DNA from 4 places in the Pseudoalteromonas sp. 2CM39R genome. Region 3 is predicted to be linked to each of the others. Evidence: riboswitches for the same ligand, from Rfam matches in the RefSeq annotation. Region 3 holds a riboswitch; each other region holds the start of a gene.
What was found. A riboswitch is a leader RNA that binds a small molecule or an ion and turns the genes downstream of it on or off. The one in region 3 is predicted to bind lysine.

Region 1 (4,898 bases), on a different contig from region 3:
CCTTTAAACGATAGACAGGAATGGTCAGTGGTAGGCCATTTGCCACTTCACCAACTACAATATTTTCCTGGCTTATAGCTGTGGTGTTATTCATTTTTATTACCTCAAGTAGTGGCTTGCATCTTCTGCTTGGCGAATACAGTTGATTTCGCCATGGTGTATAACATATTCACCGGCCAGTTCATGGCACAAAAAGTACGGCATACTTTCGGTAAAACCATAAGCACCGCATTGACTAAACACCAGCCAGTCATGTTCATTTAAATCGCTCGGTAATTGGTGCTCCCCTAAGCAATCCAGCGCTGTACATAATGGCCCATATAGGCTCATTGCTTGGTTTGCTGCGTTTGAATCACGTAATAAACGCGCAGGAAAGTCTTGATTAGTAACCGCAGGGCGCAATAAGTGATTAATACCGCCGCTCATAATTACCTGCTGTTGGCCGTAGTTTAATTTGCGCTCAACCACCGGTGTGGCGTAGTGGCCGCATTCGCCTACAGCATAGCGACCTAGTTCCATCCACAGCTCTTTAACACCCGCATCGCGTTTAATCTTTGCAAGGGCTGCTATTAATGCATCCCAGCTTAAAGTCGGGTCATTAAGGGTGTAAGGAATACCTAAACCGCCACCTAAATCTAAAATATTCAGGTTTATATTTAAGTTATTAGCAAGGACTGTAAGTGGTGTAATCATTTGCGACCACAGATCTGCAAGTTTGTCGCTGCTGAGCATGTTACCCCACTGAAAAATATGTAGGCCATCAAAGCTCAATGCTGTGTAGTTTTTAGTATTTAGCGATTGCCATTCATCGCACCCTAAGCCAAATGGAGTAAGGCTATCACCACCAAGTGGGTTTTTATCACCCTCGGGCCAGCGTAATTGAACGCGCAGTAATACTTGCAACTGGCACTGCTGGGCATTGGCTTGTTCGTTTAACCAACGCACCTGATTAAGACTTTCTGCCACAAAGGTGCGTACGCCACGTGCAATAAAATGTTTAATTTGTTTTGGGCTTTTAGCAGGGCCCGTGTTGAGCACGCGCTCGCTGTTAATTCCTTGGGCAAGTACTTGCTCAAGCTCGCCTTTACTTGCAACATCAAAGTTAAAACCAGCGTTATCTAAACTTTGTATCACTTTAGATAGGGGATTGGCTTTAACCGCATACCAAAGCTTTACTTCGGTTTGCGCCACTAAGTGCGCAAGGTGCGCATCTAGTGAGTCGAGGTCGTAGACAAAAAATGGAGTATCGAGTTTACTCGAAAGCTCATCAATAGCGCTTTTAACGGGCGTGCTCAAAAAGGTCATTAACGTAAAACCTCTTCAAGCAATAATGACGCGTCACTTTGCTCGTCCCGGTATTTAACAATTAAGGCACACGACATACTCAAGCCTTGAGCACGCGCCCAGTCGTTTGACGCAGGGCGAGAGCCTGGGATCACAATCGCGTATTCAGGGATTGCTTCGCCTTTATCAAGCTGACGCTCATTAACGCAGTCATAAACAGGGATGGTTGCAGATAAGCGAACACCTGGGGCTAGTACCGCGCCTTTTTTAACTACCACGCCTTCAACAATCACACAGCCTGCACCAATGAATGCATCGTCTTCTATGACCACAGGGCTTGCGCCAATGGGCTCAAGTACCCCGCCTAATTGTACCGCGGCGCTCAAATGAACATTTTTACCCACTTGCGCACATGAGCCAACCAATGCGTGGCTATCTACCATAGTCCCCTCGTCAATAAAGGCGCCAATATTTACATACGCAGGTGGCATAATAATAGTGCCTTTGGCAACATGTGCACCACGGCGCACACTTGAACCACCTGGCACCATGCGAACGCCTGCTGTGGCTTCAAAGCATTGCGGCGCTAGATTATGTTTATCTACAAAGCCACCAGGAAACTCCATGTTAGTGCCGTTTTTAAATGCCTCTAAAATGCCTTGCTTTACTTCTACGTTAGCGTGCCATTGGCCGTTTTCGTCTTGTGTTGCTGCGCGAACTGCGCCCGTTTCTAAATTATTTAATAGTTCTAACCAGCTCATTATAAAAACCTGTATTTAATGCCAAGATAAAATGGTGTTGTTTGCCGATGAAATGTCATCTGTGTATGTCAGCTCAAGGTGTGTTAAAGGTGGACGTAAATGCGGACTGCTAATACGCCCTTGTAAATGCATTAACACTTTGACTGGGATAGGGTTTGCTACTGAAAATAAGCTATTGATAGCGCTAGACCACTGGACAAAAAGATTAGGGTGTTGGCCGCTTAAACTGCGCTTTACAAACTCATGGGTTTGCACTGGCCATGCATTGGCTGCAACCGACACTAAACCTTTTGCACCTGCTTGGGCAAAATACGGCATGAGGGCATCGTCACCACTAAAAATGGCTAATTCAGGCGCTGCTTGTCGATAGGCTTCAAATTGAGAAATACAGCCACTGGCTTCTTTGAGTGCCCATAAATTTTTATGTTGTTTGAGGTTTTCAATGGTTGCAATGGGAATGCTAACCGCACTACGTCCTGGTACGTTATAAAGCATACAAGGATGAGAACTGGCATTGAGCAGGCTTTCAAACCAATGGGTTTGCCCCACTGCACCGGGTTTGGCGTACAAAGGCGAGCCAAGTAAAAAACCATGAATAGGCAGTTGGTTGCAGTAGTTAACCCATTCAAGCTGCTGCTTTAAGTTACTACCACCGACTGCGACCATAAGCGGGACGCTCGGCTGTAATTGGCAAACATGCTCTACGATGGCTTGCTGCTCTTTTAGGGTCAGGGCTAACCCTTCGCCAGTGCTACCAAGTAATAAAATGCCGTTGTTAGCGGCTTCTTGTTCGGCCACCAAGGTGTCTAAGGTTGCGTAATCAACTAGGCCATTTTGATCAAATGGGGTGATCAGCGCAGTCCATAAATGGAAATTGTTAATATTGAAGTTGTTGATCATCTCTCACGAACTTATAGGGCATTCGTCGAGTTATTGGCGGGTATATAGGGTGCCTGACTCTTTGAATGTATTTATAATTCGAAGAGCGAATGGGCTTAAATAATAGGGCGCACGGCCTTATTATACTAAGACCAGAAGCTCTCCACCAAATATGTTATTGGTGACAGTCGCTAGGATTCAACCTAGTCGCCCGAAGTAATCTTTCACAAAAAAGTGTTACCTCTCGGCGTTAATTCCCCTCACGTATGCTCAATGGAGTTTGCGCTCCTAACATACGCTACCTGAATAACGCACCTCTTCCAGCCCTTTGCATTTGCTATTGAAAAATCAATTAGCAAATACAATGTAATAGGGTAAGTGTGGCGATTAAACCACTTTAGCCGTCTAGGTGTCAAGTGACTAAATACAGAATAGTTCATCGATAATAGCAACGGTTACGTATTGGCTGCTTTTCTCGTAAACTAGTTTCATGGTCGAAGTAAGGTATTAAGCAGATGGAAAAATTTAGCGATATTTATAAGCGTGCAGTGGAGCGAAAGGGCTCTGAAAAAATGCTTAAATTGTTACTCGAAAAACCTTTATCAACAAAGCAACTCGTCACATTAAGTGATGATGATTGGCTAGAAGAATTTACTCGGAAAGTTTTTCAAAGTGGTTTTTATTGGTCGGTGATCAACAGTAAGTGGGCCGGATTTAGAGAGGTTTTCTGGGATTTCAGTGTTGAAAAATTATTGATGATGCCACCAGACATGTTAGAACAAAAAGCCAGTGACGAACGGATTGTGCGCAATTATAAAAAAGTAAAAACCATTACTGATAATGCGTATATGATCCACGAAGTTGCAGAGCAACACGGCAGCTTTAGTCAGTTTATTGCTAACTGGCCAAGTGAGGATATTATTGGCTTGTGGGCATATTTAAAAAAGCATGGTGCAAGGCTTGGTGGTAATACCGGCCCTTATGCACTGCGCGCCTTAGGAAAAGATACTTTTTTACTTTCAAGAGATGTAGAAAGCTATTTGCGTGCACATAAAATTATAGATGGTGGATTACAAACTAAAAAGTCACTAAGTGCGGCGCAGGCATTCTTTAATGAACTGCAGCAGCAAAGCGGCTTAAGCATGCAAGAGCTAAGCTTAATTGTCGCTTATGGTGTAGGCGACAATCGCGTAGGTATCAGCCAAAAACAATAGGATTAAACATGAAATTAGTGCCAAGGTATACCGATATTGGTGAGGGGTTTGCTATTAGCGATCATCCAGCCAAGGTGATAGCGCCACAGTTATTGTTATGGAATGAGCCCTTAGCTGAGCAATTTAATATACAAGTGGATGCAGATTCTCGAGCAAATATATTCAGTGGAAATGAACCTCAAGCAGTTTCTGCAGTTGCATTAGGGTATTCGGGTCATCAGTTTGGTCATTTTTCTCCACGCTTAGGAGACGGCCGAGCGCATTTACTTGGCGCGATCAGTGATGATAAAAACCAGCTTTGGGATTTGCAATTAAAAGGCGCTGGCGCTACGCCATTCTCGCGTGGTGGAGATGGGCGCTGTGCATTAGGACCTGCTATTCGTGAGTACGTAATGAGCGAAGCAATGCATGCGCTTGGCATTCCTACTACGCGTTGTTTAGCCGTGGTTGGTAGTGGTGAAACTGTTTATCGTAACCCGCCTCAACCTGGCGCTATTGTAACGCGACTAGCGAGTAGTCATATTCGAGTTGGCTCGTTTCAATATTTAGCTACCCAAGGCGATTTGACCAGTCTAAAAAACTTAGCCGATTTAGCCATTCAAAGACATTACCCTGAAATTAACAGCTCTGGCGCCCAGCGATACTTGGATTTTCTAGCCGCAGTGATAACCAATCAAGTTAACTTAGTCGTAAGTTGGATGAGGGTGGGGTTTATTCATGGGGTAATGAATACCGACAACACCTTAATTAGTGGTGAAAC
Region 2 (4,898 bases), on a different contig from region 3:
GATGTCACTGAGGCAATCGACATTAATACAAAAAATAATAAGCCAACGAGTAAACCCACTTGGCCCATCGTGCTAAACAGTTCAGGTAAAATTGCAAAAATTAACTGCCCTTCACCCACCAATTTACCGCCGCTAAATACCTCTACACCGTTATGTTGAGCAACAAAAATAGCCGGAATAATCAATAAACCCGCTAAAAAGGCCACACCGGTATCAAGCAGTGCCACAGTGCCGGTTAGTTTAGGCAGGTTCGCATCTGGTTTTAAATAAGAGCCGTAAACCATCATACAACCAACACCTAACGACAATGAAAAGAACGCTTGCCCCATTGCCGCAATAATTAAGTTTGCATCAAGAATTTGACTAAAATCTGGCACTAAATAGGCTGCAAAACCATCCATCGCACCGTCTAAGGTAGCGATATAAGCAATTAATGCCACTAATAACACTAGCAATAATGGCATTAAGCGACGTGACCAAGTTTCGATACCTGATTTAACGCCTTTTAAAATAATACTCGCTGTAAGGATAAGCATCAGTGGCGTAAACACAAAATTACGTGCCATAGAGTCGCTGTGTAAAAAGTTACTTAACTCAGTAAAACCAAAGAAGCTTGCGACTGGCTCAAGCGCATAAGCCAGCATCCACCCAGCAACTATCGAATAAAAGCTTAACATCACAACCGCACCAAAGAGGCCAATATAGCCTGCTGCAGCACCCACTTTAGGTGCTGTGTCTTGCCATGCATTAGATAATGCTTTTACTGGATTCGCTTGCGCTTGGTGGCCTAAATACAGCTCAGTATAAAGAGCCGGAAGCGCCAATAAGAAGATAACAATGAAGTAAACAAGTAAAAATGCACCGCCGCCATGGTTTGCCGCTTGTGTTGGAAAGCCCCAAATATTACCTAAACCTACCGCCGCACCAGAAGCTGCTAAAACGAAACCTAATCGACTTTGAAAGCCGTCACGAACTTGTGCCATACATCTACAAATCTGTTATTATTTTTCCTCATTAAACCATAATTACAGTCAACTGCGTAAACTATTTGCGTTTGTTCGTGCCTATAAATGTGCATCTGCTGTAAAAATAAACAAAACTAAATACGAGCCTTCGTGTAAGCGTTAAACCATGAGCAGTCACTACTTTTCGAACACTCTTATCATCGAGCAGCAAAGCCAAACAACGGCCAAAAAAATTATGCTGATGGATGCAGCACGTATTGATGTTGCAAGTTTACCCGTTGATAAATTACTCAGTGAGTTTGAATTAAGTGTGCTTGAAAAACGCAAAGTTCCTAGCGCCAAGCAAGAGTACTTAGCGACTCGCCTAACGTTAAAGTATTTGTATCAACATGCTTACCCTCATGATGATTTAGCCCTCAATGAAATATCGAGCCAGTTTGATGACAAAGACAGTAAGCTCAAATTACATACAAAACGCAGAGAACCTGTGTGGGCCTGTTTATCACATTCAAATGGTTTAATTGGCGCAGCCCTTAACCCTGAACAGCAGCGATTTGGTTTTGATATTGAACAAAGCAGTAAGCCTCGCCCTTTTATCAAACTCGCAAAGCACTTTTATCATCAAGATGAAGTTGACTTAATTAGCCGTTTTGATGCATCCGATGAACAGGCACAGTGCTTTTTTAGAATTTGGACATTAAAAGAGGCGCTTGCCAAAGCAAGCGCCCAGCCGATTGCGAAACTACTTGCTCCTAATGTATTTGAAGAATTGAGCAAACATAATTTCAGCGCGAGTAGTAACTCTGTTGAAGGGTTTGATATAAGTGTTGTGGCACAAAAAAGCACTGACTGGCAGTGCTCTTTTATTAACTTTAATGACTTACGCCGCGACTTGGCTTTCTAATAATCGGCTGTGAATAGCCTGCACGACTTCATCTGACTCGCTTTGCTCAACTAAGAAGCACAGGTTATGTTTACTTGCACCGTGGCAAATTAAACGAATATTAAAATCGCTTAATACCTGCATTAAGTTCATTTCTTGCTGACGTAATTGAATTTCAGAACCAATTAAAGCCACCAGCGTTAGGTTATTCTCAACCGACACATGACAAAACTCAGAAAGCTTATCTAAACATGCTTGATCAAGCTCAGGGCGTGATGCATTTGGTGCGTTATCTAAAGTGATTGCAACACTGATCTCGGAGGTAGTAACCAAATCAACCGAAATATTAAACTCACTTAAAATGGTGAATACACGGGCTAAGAAACCACTCGCTAGGAGCATTTCTGGGCTTTTAACCGTTAACAGAATTTGATTTTTACGCTGTGTTACGGCACGAATACCTGGTTGCTGAGATTTTTCTTTTTCAATCCATGTACCACCTAACTGCGGCTCACGGCTTGAACCAACAAACACACTAATATGGCTACGGCTTGCAGGTAAAATGGTTGCAGGGTGCAGTACTTTTGCACCAAACGTTGCCATTTCGGCCGCTTCATCAAAGCTTAAGCGTGCAATTGGGCTTGCTTTAGCGCATAAACGCGGATCAGTACTGAAAATACCCACAACATCGGTCCAAATATGCACGCTTTTTGCGTTAATTGCTTCAGCGAGTAATGCAGCACTGTAATCTGAACCACCACGACCTAAAGTGGTCGTTTGATTGTGCTCATTGCTACCAATAAAACCTTGAGTTACCACAACATGGTCATCAAGTAGCGGCACTAAATGCTCTTTAGCAGCCGCAGCGGTTGCTGCAACATTTGGGGTAGCTTTAGCAAATTGGCTATCTGTTTTTAGCACTTTACGTACATCAAAACGCACCGCATCAAGACCTTGACCGCGTAATACTTGAGTAAATAAATACGATGACAAACGCTCGCCAAAGCTCAGTAGTTCATCTTGATCTGCTACTGACTTAGCCCCGTCTGATGCTAGCTTTTGAAAAGCCTTAAGCGTTTCATTAAAGCCATGTGCTAAATCAGCATCCAGTGACAGTTCAGCTAATATAGCTTCTTGAATGGCGACAACGCCAGTAATGTGCTCGCCACGTTCAGCCGCACTCAAATCAGCTTTACACAATGCAACTAAATGATTGGTCACGCCTGCACTGGCACTCACAGCAACAATACGTACTTGATTATCAGCACAAATGATTTCTGCACAGCGGCTCATAGCATCAAAGTTAGCTACACTGGTGCCACCAAATTTTGCAACAACGTAATCTGATTTTGTGTTGGCGGCTAATTGGGTATTCATGTCGTCTCCTTTTGTGGAAAACTATCCACAGTAATTCAAGAAGAACTCGGCAAGGGGGTGCTTTGAAAATAAAGAGTAGTCCATGCCAGAAGCTCTCCACCTAGTTTGGTGACAGTTTTGAGGATTCAGCCCCATAAACCGAAAAATAACCGTGACGTCCGGTTAATTTTCTCGGCGAGTACTTCCCTCATTAATGGTCATCGGCGTTCGTCACCTCACATTAATTACCTAAGTATCGCACCTCTTCTGAATGTTAAGTTAACACCTGGTTAAAATAACAAAGCCTGCTGTTAAAAGCAGGCTTCGAAAGTTAACGTTTAGACGTCTAGCTGTCAAGTTGTTTTATGAAATTAAACTGCCCGCTAAGTGCGAACCGTAATAACCAACGGTATAAGCAATTAGTAAATAAACCGACATTTTAAGATAGCTCATAAAGGTCAGTGCTTTTACCTTACTCATGGCGATAATACCTGCCGCAGAGCCGATTATAAGCATTGAGCCACCTACCCCAGTTGCGTAAGTAAACGACAGCCATTGCTGAGGGCTCATCACAATATCAGCTTTTAAAAGTGCTGCAGTTAGAGGTACGTTATCTACCGCCGCTGATAATAGCCCCATCAAGTAGTTGGCATATTCCGGCGCCATCAACTCATATAAGTGAGTAAATTTAGCAAGCATACCAACTTCTTTTAATGCGCCAACCAGCAATAACACACCAACGAAGAACAATAAGGTGTCGTATTCAATTTCACGAATATAATCGATGATTTTTTTGTTAACGTCTTTTTTGCGCATTAAGAATTGCGCAACCAAAAACATCAGAGATAAACCAAATAAAAAAGTTAATAACGGCGGCACACTATAAAGCACACTCAAAGTTAACGTGGCAACAATCGTCGAGAAGAAGATAACCGCAATGGTAATATCTGTTTTTTCGATACGACGGGCTGCTTGTTTTTCAAACACAACATTACCCGACATACCCACCGACAACATCGCCGCGAGCAGAGCAACACTTGTCAGTGCAGGCGCAATTAATAATAGTAGATTAGCAATAGTGACTTTTTCGTCTAAGAAAATCATCAGGGTTGTAACATCACCTGTGATCAACGACACCCCACCCGAGTTAACACTAAATACAATTAAGGTCGCATATTTTATTAATTTTTTAGGATCTAATTTCAGTGACATCACCACCGCAAGCGAGATTAAAGTTGCAGTTATGTTGTCTGATATTGATGAAAATAAAAACGCAAAGCCACCAATCAGAAACATCAGCTTTCGTTCACTGATTTGATTTGGCATAATTTTATGAACAATATTCTGGATAAAGCCTTTAGAGTTTAAATACGCTACAAAGGTCATCGCAGCCATTAAGAACAGCCACAAAGTCGCGATTTCTAATATGTTGTGATCCAGTTGATGTTGTATGGTTTCTGGGCTTTGCCCATGAATAGGAGAGATAAATAAGATAATCCAGCATAAAGTGCCAAAAAAAAGCGTCGTTTTGGCCTTGTTTACATGGATAATATCCTCTATAACGATAAGCAAAAATGCCACCGCTATCAGGGTTAGGATAAGTGGGGTTACCATGGTGTTTGAACAACCTTTATAATAATGTAAAAATTGTAAGTCGAGTGTTTCGGCGCGGATTCTAGCAGCATAGAAAGCAT
Region 3 (4,898 bases):
ACAAGTAATAATGGCATTAAACGGCGCGACCAGGTTTCAATTCCTGATTTAACCCCCTTTAAAATAATACTGGCGGTTAAAATAAGCATCAGTGGCGTAAATATAAAATTACGTAGCATAGAGTCGCTATGTAAAAACTCACTTAAGCTCTGCAAGCCTAAAAAGGTGGTTATAGGCTCTATGGCGTAAGAAAGCATCCAACCTGCCACTATTGAATAAAAGCTTAACATGACAATTGCGCCAGCTAAGCCTATATAACCTGCAGCAGCGCCTACTTTAGGCGCATGGTCTTGCCATGCTTGGCCTAAGGCTTTAACCGGATTAGCTTGGGCTTTGTAGCCTAAATACAGCTCGGTGTATAACGCGGGAAGCGCTAGCAAAAAAATAACAATAAAGTACACCAATAAAAATGCGCCGCCACCATGGTTAGCAGCCTGTGTAGGAAAACCCCATATATTGCCTAAACCTACCGCAGCACCGGCTGCTGCCAATACAAAACCAAGTCGACTTTGAAAACCATCACGCACTTGTGTCATACACCTACAAATCTGTTATTATTTTATCGAATGTGAATTAAACCATATTTAAGGGCGACTGAGTAATAAAAATGTACTTAGCGCGCATAACAGCAAACAACCGCTCACAAACTATCCAGCTTATGACGATAACTATGTAATCGGTATTCACTTTTAACGAGCAATAATGAGTTCAGCTTACTTCGAAAATCAGTTATTACAAACACCGCTTGCTGAGAATAATAACCACACCATTTTATTATTTGATGCCAGCCAATTGCAGGTTGATGAGCTAACACTTACACAGTTTTTAAGCCCGTTTGAATTAAGTGTCATCGCGCGTCGTAAAACGCCCCAAGCAAAGCAAGAATATGTAGCAACGCGGCTGTTACTAAAATATTTAGTCAAAAGTGTATTACCTAGCAGCAGTAATATAACGCTTGATAAAATCAGCTCTGAATTTAATCAACAAACCAGTAAGCTTGAGCTAAATATAAATAACAACCAGGTTTATAGTTGCTGTGTGTCACACTCTCATGGTTTGGTAGGCGTGGCCCTAAATATTAATAATTCGCTATTTGGTTTTGATATTGAAAAAATCAGTTTAAAACGACCATTTGAAAAACTCGCAAAGCACTTTTATGATGCTGCAGAAGTGGCACTTATAACTAAGCAACCGTGCACAGCTGCTAAAGCGGCGACATTTTTCAGACTTTGGACATTAAAAGAGGCATTAGCAAAAGCAACCAGCCGCCCTATTGCCCAGCTATTAAGCCCTAATGTATTTTGTGAGCTTGGCAACAGGCAACTAAGTGCAACCAGCACCACATTAACAAATGATGTAAACGAGCAGTTTGATATAAGCGTTGTGGCAAAAAAAAGCACCGACTGGCGGTGCTTATTTATCTCATTGAAAGCGTTAAGCAGCAAGCTCGCCTTCAAGTAGTCGGCTATGAATAGCTTGAACCACAGCATCAGACTCACTTTGCTCAACTAAAAAGCACAGGTTGTGTTTACTCGCACCATGACAAATAAGACGAATGTTAAATTCGCTCAACACCTGCATTAAATTCATTTCGTGCTGACGCAATACAATTTCAGACCCAATAAGTGCTACTAGGGTTAAATTGTTCTCAACCGATACATGGCAAAACTCAGCAAGTTTATCTAAGCACTCTTGATCTAGCTCTGGGCGTGATGCATTAGGCGCATCATCAAGGGTAATAGCTACACTAATTTCAGAGGTAGTAACCAGGTCTACCGAAATATTACATTCACTTAAAATAGTAAAAATACGAGCTAAAAAACCACTCGCTAACAGCATTTCTGGGCTTTTAAGGGTTAATAATATTTGGTTTTTACGTTGCGTGACCGCACGAATACCAGGTAGCTGCGATTTTTCACGTTCAATCCAGGTGCCACCACGCTCTGGCTCTGTGCTTGAGCCAACAAACACATTTATATGGCTACGACTGGCTGGCAAAATTGTAGCCGGATGCAGCACTTTAGCGCCAAAAGTGGCCATTTCTGCCGCTTCATCAAAGCTTAAACGCGCAATAGGTGTGGCTTTAGCACACAAACGAGGATCGGTGCTAAAAATACCCACTACGTCGGTCCAAATATGCACACTCTTAGCGTTAATTGCTTCAGCTAACAAGGCGGCACTGTAATCAGAGCCACCGCGACCTAGTGTGGTGGTTACATTGTTTTCATCGCTGCCAATAAAGCCCTGAGTAACAATTACATTGTTCTCTAGTAAAGGAATTAAATGCTCTTTAGCTGCAAGCGCTGTGGCGGCTACATTAGGCGTGGCTTTACCAAATTGGCTATCGGTTTTAAGCACCTGGCGAACATCAAAACGCTGCGAATTTAAGCCCTTTAAGCGCAATACTTGAGTAAATAAATACGACGATAAACGCTCGCCAAAGCTAAGTAGCTCATCGTGTTGTTGCTCTGTTGTCAGTATTTGATGTGCTAGTGTTTGAAATTCATCGAGAGTGTTATTAAAACCAAGCGCTAAATCATCATCTAGGGTCAGATCAGTTAAAATTGCCTGCTGAATAGCAAGTACACCGTCAACATGCTGTTGACGTTCAGCGGCATCAATATCGGCTTTACAAAGTGCCACCAAGTGATTAGTTACACCGGCGCTGGCGCTCACTGCAACAATTCGAACGCTGTTATCGTTTACAATGATTTCGCTACAACGGCTCATCGCCTCAAAGTTAGCAACGCTAGTGCCGCCAAATTTGGCAACAATGTAATCTGATTTTGTGCACTGTGAACTTTGTGGCACTGATTGGGTAGTCATTTCGTCTCCTTTCGCGGCATCCAAACCGCAATAAAACAAGAAGAACTTGGCAGGAAATAAAGATAAGAAAAATCTACTGCCAGAAGCTCTCCACCTAAATTGGTGACAGTTTTGAGGATTCAGCCCCATAAACCGAAAAACAATGGTAACGACCCATTATTTTCCTCGGCGAGTACTTCCCTCCTTAATGGTCGCAGGCTGTCGTTGCCTCACATTAAGTACCTAAGTATCGCACCTCTTCTGAATGTATTATTAACCTGTGGCTAATAAAACAAAACCGCACTAAGAGTGCGGCTTTGAAAGTTATCGTTTAGACGTGTAGCTGTCAAGTCGTTTTATTATAAAATCAAATAAAACTACCCATAAAGTAAGAGCCAGCATAACCAAAGGTGTAACACACTAACAAATACAACGACAAACGAAGGTAACTTGCAAAAGTAAGTTCTTTAACCTTACTCATAGCAATAATACCAGCCGCCGAACCAATGATCAGCATTGAACCACCCACACCGGTTGCATACGTAAACGACAACCAATGCTGTTGACTCATTACAATGTCGGCTTTTAGTAACGCAGCCGTTAGTGGCACGTTATCAACACCGGCCGATAAAATACCCATTAAGTAGTTAGCGTACTCTGGCGCCATCACTGTATACAGGTTTGTAAATTGGCTTAGCACGCCCACTTCTTTTAATGCGCCAACAAGTAATAACACACCTACGAAAAACAGTAAGGTGTCGTACTCTATGTCACGTATAAAGTCGATCATATCTTTATTGATATCTTTTTTGCGCATTAAAAATTGTGCGACTAAAAACATAATAGACAGGCCGAGTAAAAAGGTAAGTAACGGCGGCACACTATATAAAACACTTAAAGTAAGGGTAGAAATAACGGTAGTGAAGAAAATAACAGCGATAGTAATGTCGGTTTTTTCAATGCGTTTAAATTTAGTCTTTTTAAACTCTAACTGCTTGTTCATACCAATTGATAATAAAGTAGCCAGTAATAATACGCTTAATAATGCAGGCACAATTAACAGTAATAAATTGCTAATTGTTACTTTACCATCAAGGAAAATCATAAGTGTGGTTACATCACCTGTGATAAGTGATACACCCCCTGAGTTCACTGCAAATACAATTAAGGTGGCGTACTTAACTAGTTTTTTGGCTTCAAGCTTTAATGACATTATAACAGCCAAGGAGATCAGTGTAGCTGTTACGTTGTCGGAGATAGATGAAAATACAAATGCAAAACACCCTACCAAAAACATTAGCTTTCGTTCACTAATGCTGGTTGGCATTATCCGGTTCACAACATTTTCGATGAGTCCTTTGGAGTTTAAATAGGCAACAAAGGTCATTGCGGCCATTAAAAACAGCCATAAGGAAGCAATTTCTAAAATATTGTGGTCAAGGAGGGTTTGAATCGTTTCAGGGCTTTGCCCATTAAGAGGAAAAATAAAGGAGATAATCCAACAAAGTGTACCAAAAAATAATGTCGTTTTGGCTTTGTTTACGTGAATCACATCCTCAATAACGATAAGCAAGAATGCAATCGCTATCAGCGTCAGGATAATCGAGGAAACCATGATATTAAACAACCTTCGGGTTTAAGTAAAAATTGAAACCATGTAAAAAATAGAGGTACACACTCTATGTGCCTATATTCGGCGCGGATACTATCACTAAGCGAGTGTAAAAACTATTATTAAATCGTCGCAAAAACGAATACCATATAAGTTCAAGAAATATAAAATAACGAATACTAGGATGTTGTAACGCCTTATGATCCCAGCTAAAAAGCTACTTAATACCCTCACTGAGCATTGGGGTGTATTAGAGCTATTATTTAAACGCTTTAAAATGGCCGACTTTAGTATTAAAGATTTACAAAATGCCATAAAACAAAAGCAACCGACGTGGAATAATGAGCGTATTTATAAAGAAACCAATCGGTTATTAAATCAAGAAATCATTATTCCATTGGCTAAATCGTCACAACTAGAAATTAACCGTGCCATTGCGGACTTTGCTACCTTTTTACTTCAAGAAGAACATTTAGGCTTA
Region 4 (4,898 bases), on a different contig from region 3:
CTTGGCTTGTCACAGCTGGGCGAAGTAAATGGTTAATGCCGCCTGATAAAATCACCTGTTGTTGATTGTAATTCTCTTTGCGCTCAACAACCGGTGTTGCGTAATGGCCGCATTCGCCCACCGCATAGCGGCCAAGTTCCATCCAAAGCTCTTTGACACCAGCATCCGCTTTAATACCCGCCAGAGTCTCGATAAGTGCAGACCAATCGAGTCGGTTAGCATCTTGAGTATAAGGAATGCCTAAGCCACCCCCTAAATCGAGAATATTAAGGTTAATATTTATTGAGCTTGCTAGCTGTTGTAATGGTGCAATCATCGCACGCCATAGCTCGGCGAGCTTGTCAGTACTTAGCATATTGCCCCATTGGAAAATATGCAGGCCATCAAAGTTAAGAGCTGGGTAATCACTTACAGTGAGTGCTTGCCACTCATCACAGCCCAAACCAAAAGGAGTAAGGCTATCGCCACCAAGAGGGTTCTTTTCGCTGTCTGGCCAACGAAGTTGAACACGCAATAGAACTTGCAGCTGACAATTTGCTTTTGTTGCTTGTTCGTTTAACCAGCGCACTTGGTTAATGCTCTCGGCCACGAAGGTACGCACGCCGCGAGCAATAAAATGTGAAATTTGTTTAGGGCTTTTTGCAGGCCCTGTGTTGAGCACGCGCTCGCTATCGATGCCTTGAGCAAGTACTTGCTCAAGTTCACCTTTACTTGCAACATCAAAGTTAAACCCTGCGCTGTCTAAACATTGAATAATGCGAGACAGTGGGTTGGCCTTAACGGCATACCAAAGTTTCACATCGGTTTGCGCAGTCAGTTGATTTAAATGTGCAGTTAATTTATCTAAATCATAGATAAAAAATGGCGTATCAAGATGTGTTGAAACTTGTTCAACCGCTTGCTTGATGGGCGTGCTCAAAAAGCTCATTAACGTAAAACCTCTTCTAACAGTAATGATGCATCGCTTTGTTCATCACGGTATTTCACGATCAATGCACAAGACATGCTTAGACCTTGCTCGCGAGCCCATGCATTTGAAGCAGGGCGAGAGCCTGGGATCACAATCGCGTTTTCTGGGATGGCTTCACCTTTGTCTAGCTGGCGTTCGTTAACGCAATCGTAGACAGGAATAGTTGCAGATAAACGAACACCTGGCGCAAGTACAGCACCTTTTTTCACAACCACACCTTCAACAATAACGCAGCCTGCGCCGATGAATGCGTCGTCTTCAATAACCACAGGGCTAGCACCAATTGGCTCTAGTACACCACCTAATTGTACTGCTGCACTGAGGTGAACATTTTTACCCACTTGTGCGCATGAACCCACTAATGCGTGGCTGTCGACCATAGTGCCTTCGTCGATGAACGCGCCAATATTTACATACGCTGGTGGCATGATAATCGTGCCTTTGGCAACATGTGCGCCACGGCGAACACTGCTACCACCAGGTACCATACGCACGCCAGCATCTGCTGCAAAGCCTTGTGGTGCTAAGTTGTGCTTATCAACAAATCCACCTGGGAACTCGGTATTTGTGCCATTTTTAAAGGCTTCTAAAATGCCTTGTTTAACTTCAACATTGGCGTGCCAGTTGCCGTTCTCGTCTTGTGTTGCTGCGCGAACTGCGCCTGATTCTAAGTTGTTTAATAATTCTAACCAGCTCATGATAAAACCTGTTTTTAGTTCCAAGATAAAATTGTGTTGTTTGCGTGGGTGATGCTGTCTGTTTGCTCAAGCTCTAAATGCGTAAGCGGTGGACGTAAATGCGGGGTATTTATTTTACCTTGCAGGTGCATCAGTACTTTTACGGGGATTGGGTTTGCCACAGCGAATAAACTTTGGATTGCTTGCGACCAATCGGTGAATAGATTTGGGTATTGACCACTTAAACTGCGTTTAACAAACTCATGGGTTTGACTCGGCCAAGCATTCGCGGCAACCGAAACTAAACCTTTTGCTCCTGCTTGAGCAAAATACGGCATAAGAGCATCATCGCCACTAAATATGGCAAGTGTAGGTGATGCCGTTCTAAAGCCTTCAAATTTGCTAATGTCGCCACTGGCTTCTTTTAAAGCCCAAAGATTTTTGTGTTCAGCAAGGTTTTTGATCACCTGCGGTGAAATCTCAACTGCGCTGCGTCCTGGTACGTTATACAACATACAAGGGTGGTTACTTGCGTCTAGTAGGCTTTCAAACCAATGTGTTTGGCCAACAACCCCAGGTTTTGCATACAGAGGTGAACCTAACAGGTAGCCATGAATAGGTAGTTGGTTGCAGTATTCAACCCAAGCAACTTGTTGTTTGAGGTTCATGCCACCCACAGCAACCATAAGTGGTACAGTCGGTGCTAATTGGCAAACATGCTCAACAATGGCTTGTTGCTCTTTGAGTGAAAGCGCCAGTCCTTCACCGGTACTGCCAAGCAGTAAAATGCCGTTATTTGCATCTTGCTGCTCCGCAACCAGTTGTTCAAGGGTCGTGTAATCGACCTCGCCAGATTCAGAAAATGGCGTGACAAGCGCTGTCCATAATGGATAGTCGTTTAAATCAAAATTGTTGATCATCTCTCACGAACTTATAAGGTATTCGAAGAGTTTATGCGGGAACATTTGAATGGAGCCGCATGTCGTCGTTCGAACAAGGTATAATTCGAAGAGCGAATGGGCTTAAAATAATAAAGACGCGACGGCCTCATTATACTAAGACCAGAAGCTCTCCACCAAACTAATCAATAGCGCTTTGCTATTGTTGGTGACAGTCGCTGGGATTCAGCCCAGTCGCCCGAAATAAGCACCTCACAAACGGTGTTACTTCTCGGCGTTAATTCCCCTTACGTATGATCAACAGAGTCTGTGCTCTTCCCATACGCTACCTGAATAACGCACCTCTTCCAGCCCTTTATGCTCGCTTTAAAGGTTAAAGCCAACATAGTTAAATAGGGTATTGGCGGCGATTAAAGCATTTTAGCCATCTAGGTGTCAAGGCGAAGGATTTGTTTTTTAGTGACCGATTTTGCAACATGGTTACGTATAAGCGTGTTTTTACGTACACTTAGCGTTAACCAAATAAATTGGAAAAATGATGGAAAAATTTAACGATATTTATCAGCGAGCCGTATCTCGAAAAGGCAGCGAAGAAATGCTGCATGCATTGTTATCAAACCCGCTCGATGATACTGATATTGCCAAAATGCATGACGATTTATGGTTAGAAGAGTTCACGCGTAAAGTCTTTCAAAGCGGTTTTTATTGGTCTGTTATCAATAATAAATGGGCTGGTTTTCGTGATGTGTTTTGGGATTTTAGCGTAGAAAAATTGTTGATGATGCCGCCAGATATGCTTGAGCAAAAAGCCAGTGATGAGCGAATTGTTCGTAATTTTAAAAAAGTACAAACGATCCCAGAAAATGCGTACATGATCCACGAAGTTGCCGAGAAACATGGCAGTTTTAGCCAATTTATTGCAGATTGGCCAACTGACAATATTATTGGTTTGTGGGCCTATCTTAAAAAGCATGGTGCGCGTTTAGGGGGAAATACTGGCCCGTACGCTTTGCGAGCGCTTGGTAAAGATACCTTTTTGCTTTCTCGCGATGTAGAAGCCTACTTGCGTGCCCATGAGTTGATTGATGGCGGCTTACAAACTAAAAAGTCATTACAAGCAGCACAAGATTTTTTCAATGAATTACAACAGCAAAGCGGTTACAGCTTGCAGGCATTAAGCCAACTAGTGGCCTATGGTGTAGGCGATAATCGCGTAGGTGTTGCAACACCTTAAGGACAGTTATGAAACTGCAAACCCGATACACAGATATTAGTGAGCTGCTTGCTATTAAAGATATGCCTAGCGCCGTTGCTAAGCCGCAATTACTGCTATTCAATGACAAGCTCGCTGATAATTTTGCGATTAACCACGACAGCGAATTTTTAGCTAAATTTCTATCTGGTTCAACAATAGATAAAGATGTTGCACCGGTTGCACTTGGTTACTCAGGTCATCAATTTGGTCATTTTTCACCGCGCCTTGGTGATGGCAGAGCGCATTTGCTTGGTGCTATTGCAGATCAAAATGGCACCCTGTGGGACTTACAGCTAAAAGGCGCAGGAGCAACTGTATTCTCTCGTGGTGGTGATGGTCGCTGTGCAATTGGTCCGGCTGTACGTGAGTACATCATGAGTGAGGCACTTCATGCGCTTGGTATCGCGACTACGCGTTGTTTAGCTGTAGTTACAACTGGCGAAACGGTATATCGCCAGCCACCTCGCCCGGGTGCAGTTGTCACTCGTTTAGCTAAAAGTCATATCCGTGTTGGCTCATTTCAATACTTAGCTACACAAGGTGATATAGAAGGGCTAGAAAAGCTCGTTGATTACGCAGTTGATTGCCACTTTCCTGACATCAGCAGTAATGGTGAGCAGCGTTATATTGAATTTTTAACCGCCGTGTTAGATAAGCAAATAGAGCTCGTTATCAGCTGGATGCGAATTGGCTTTATACATGGCGTTATGAATACAGATAATACCTTGATTAGTGGTGAAACCATTGACTATGGCCCCTGCGCGATGATGAATCAGTTTGACTTAGACACGGTGTTTAGTTCGATTGACCATCAAGGGCGCTATGCATTTGGTAATCAGCCGAACATTGCCAATTGGAATATTGCGCGTTTAGCTGAAAGCTTAATCCCTTTATTTGCTGATCAAGATGCTGCCGTTGAGCAACTCTCACCGGTTGTGAATGGTTTTGCTGCTAAATTTAATGATGCATTTAATGTTATGTGGCTGCAGAAATTAGGCTTAGCTGGTCAGCAAGAAGGCGATCATGCTTTAGTTTCAGAGTTACTGGGGTTAATGAAGCAACACCAACTTGACTACACCAACACTTTCAATGCACTT

Region 1: another riboswitch for lysine. It lies ahead of dapA (4-hydroxy-tetrahydrodipicolinate synthase); the one in region 3 lies ahead of lysC (lysine-sensitive aspartokinase 3).
Region 2: another riboswitch for lysine. It lies ahead of lysC (lysine-sensitive aspartokinase 3); the one in region 3 lies ahead of lysC (lysine-sensitive aspartokinase 3).
Region 4: another riboswitch for lysine. It lies ahead of dapA (4-hydroxy-tetrahydrodipicolinate synthase); the one in region 3 lies ahead of lysC (lysine-sensitive aspartokinase 3).

What each region holds. Positions count from the first base shown of each region.
Region 1 covers NZ_JALNTM010000022.1:50,054-54,951, reverse strand. The annotation lists gene MTF66_RS31615 (succinylglutamate desuccinylase/aspartoacylase family protein) at 1-94, opposite strand, end outside; gene MTF66_RS31610 (PLP-dependent decarboxylase) at 100-1,305, opposite strand; gene MTF66_RS31605 (2,3,4,5-tetrahydropyridine-2,6-dicarboxylate N-succinyltransferase) at 1,305-2,045, opposite strand; gene dapA (4-hydroxy-tetrahydrodipicolinate synthase) at 2,061-2,945, opposite strand; lysine riboswitch at 3,073-3,252, opposite strand; gene MTF66_RS31595 (DNA-3-methyladenine glycosylase I) at 3,440-4,138, shown strand; gene MTF66_RS31590 (YdiU family protein) at 4,147-4,898, shown strand, end outside.
Region 2 covers NZ_JALNTM010000002.1:560,116-565,013, forward strand. The annotation lists gene MTF66_RS06645 (sodium-dependent transporter) at 1-983, opposite strand, end outside; gene MTF66_RS06650 (4'-phosphopantetheinyl transferase superfamily protein) at 1,132-1,869, shown strand; gene lysC (lysine-sensitive aspartokinase 3) at 1,846-3,225, opposite strand; lysine riboswitch at 3,307-3,479, opposite strand; gene nhaD (sodium:proton antiporter NhaD) at 3,568-4,818, opposite strand.
Region 3 covers NZ_JALNTM010000014.1:112,504-117,401, forward strand. The annotation lists gene MTF66_RS26560 (sodium-dependent transporter) at 1-536, opposite strand, end outside; gene MTF66_RS26565 (4'-phosphopantetheinyl transferase superfamily protein) at 703-1,461, shown strand; gene lysC (lysine-sensitive aspartokinase 3) at 1,435-2,826, opposite strand; lysine riboswitch at 2,902-3,074, opposite strand; gene nhaD (sodium:proton antiporter NhaD) at 3,173-4,420, opposite strand; gene MTF66_RS26580 (hypothetical protein) at 4,617-4,898, shown strand, end outside.
Region 4 covers NZ_JALNTM010000020.1:105,538-110,435, reverse strand. The annotation lists gene MTF66_RS30825 (PLP-dependent decarboxylase) at 1-928, opposite strand, end outside; gene MTF66_RS30820 (2,3,4,5-tetrahydropyridine-2,6-dicarboxylate N-succinyltransferase) at 928-1,668, opposite strand; gene dapA (4-hydroxy-tetrahydrodipicolinate synthase) at 1,683-2,567, opposite strand; lysine riboswitch at 2,705-2,901, opposite strand; gene MTF66_RS30810 (DNA-3-methyladenine glycosylase I) at 3,085-3,780, shown strand; gene MTF66_RS30805 (YdiU family protein) at 3,789-4,898, shown strand, end outside.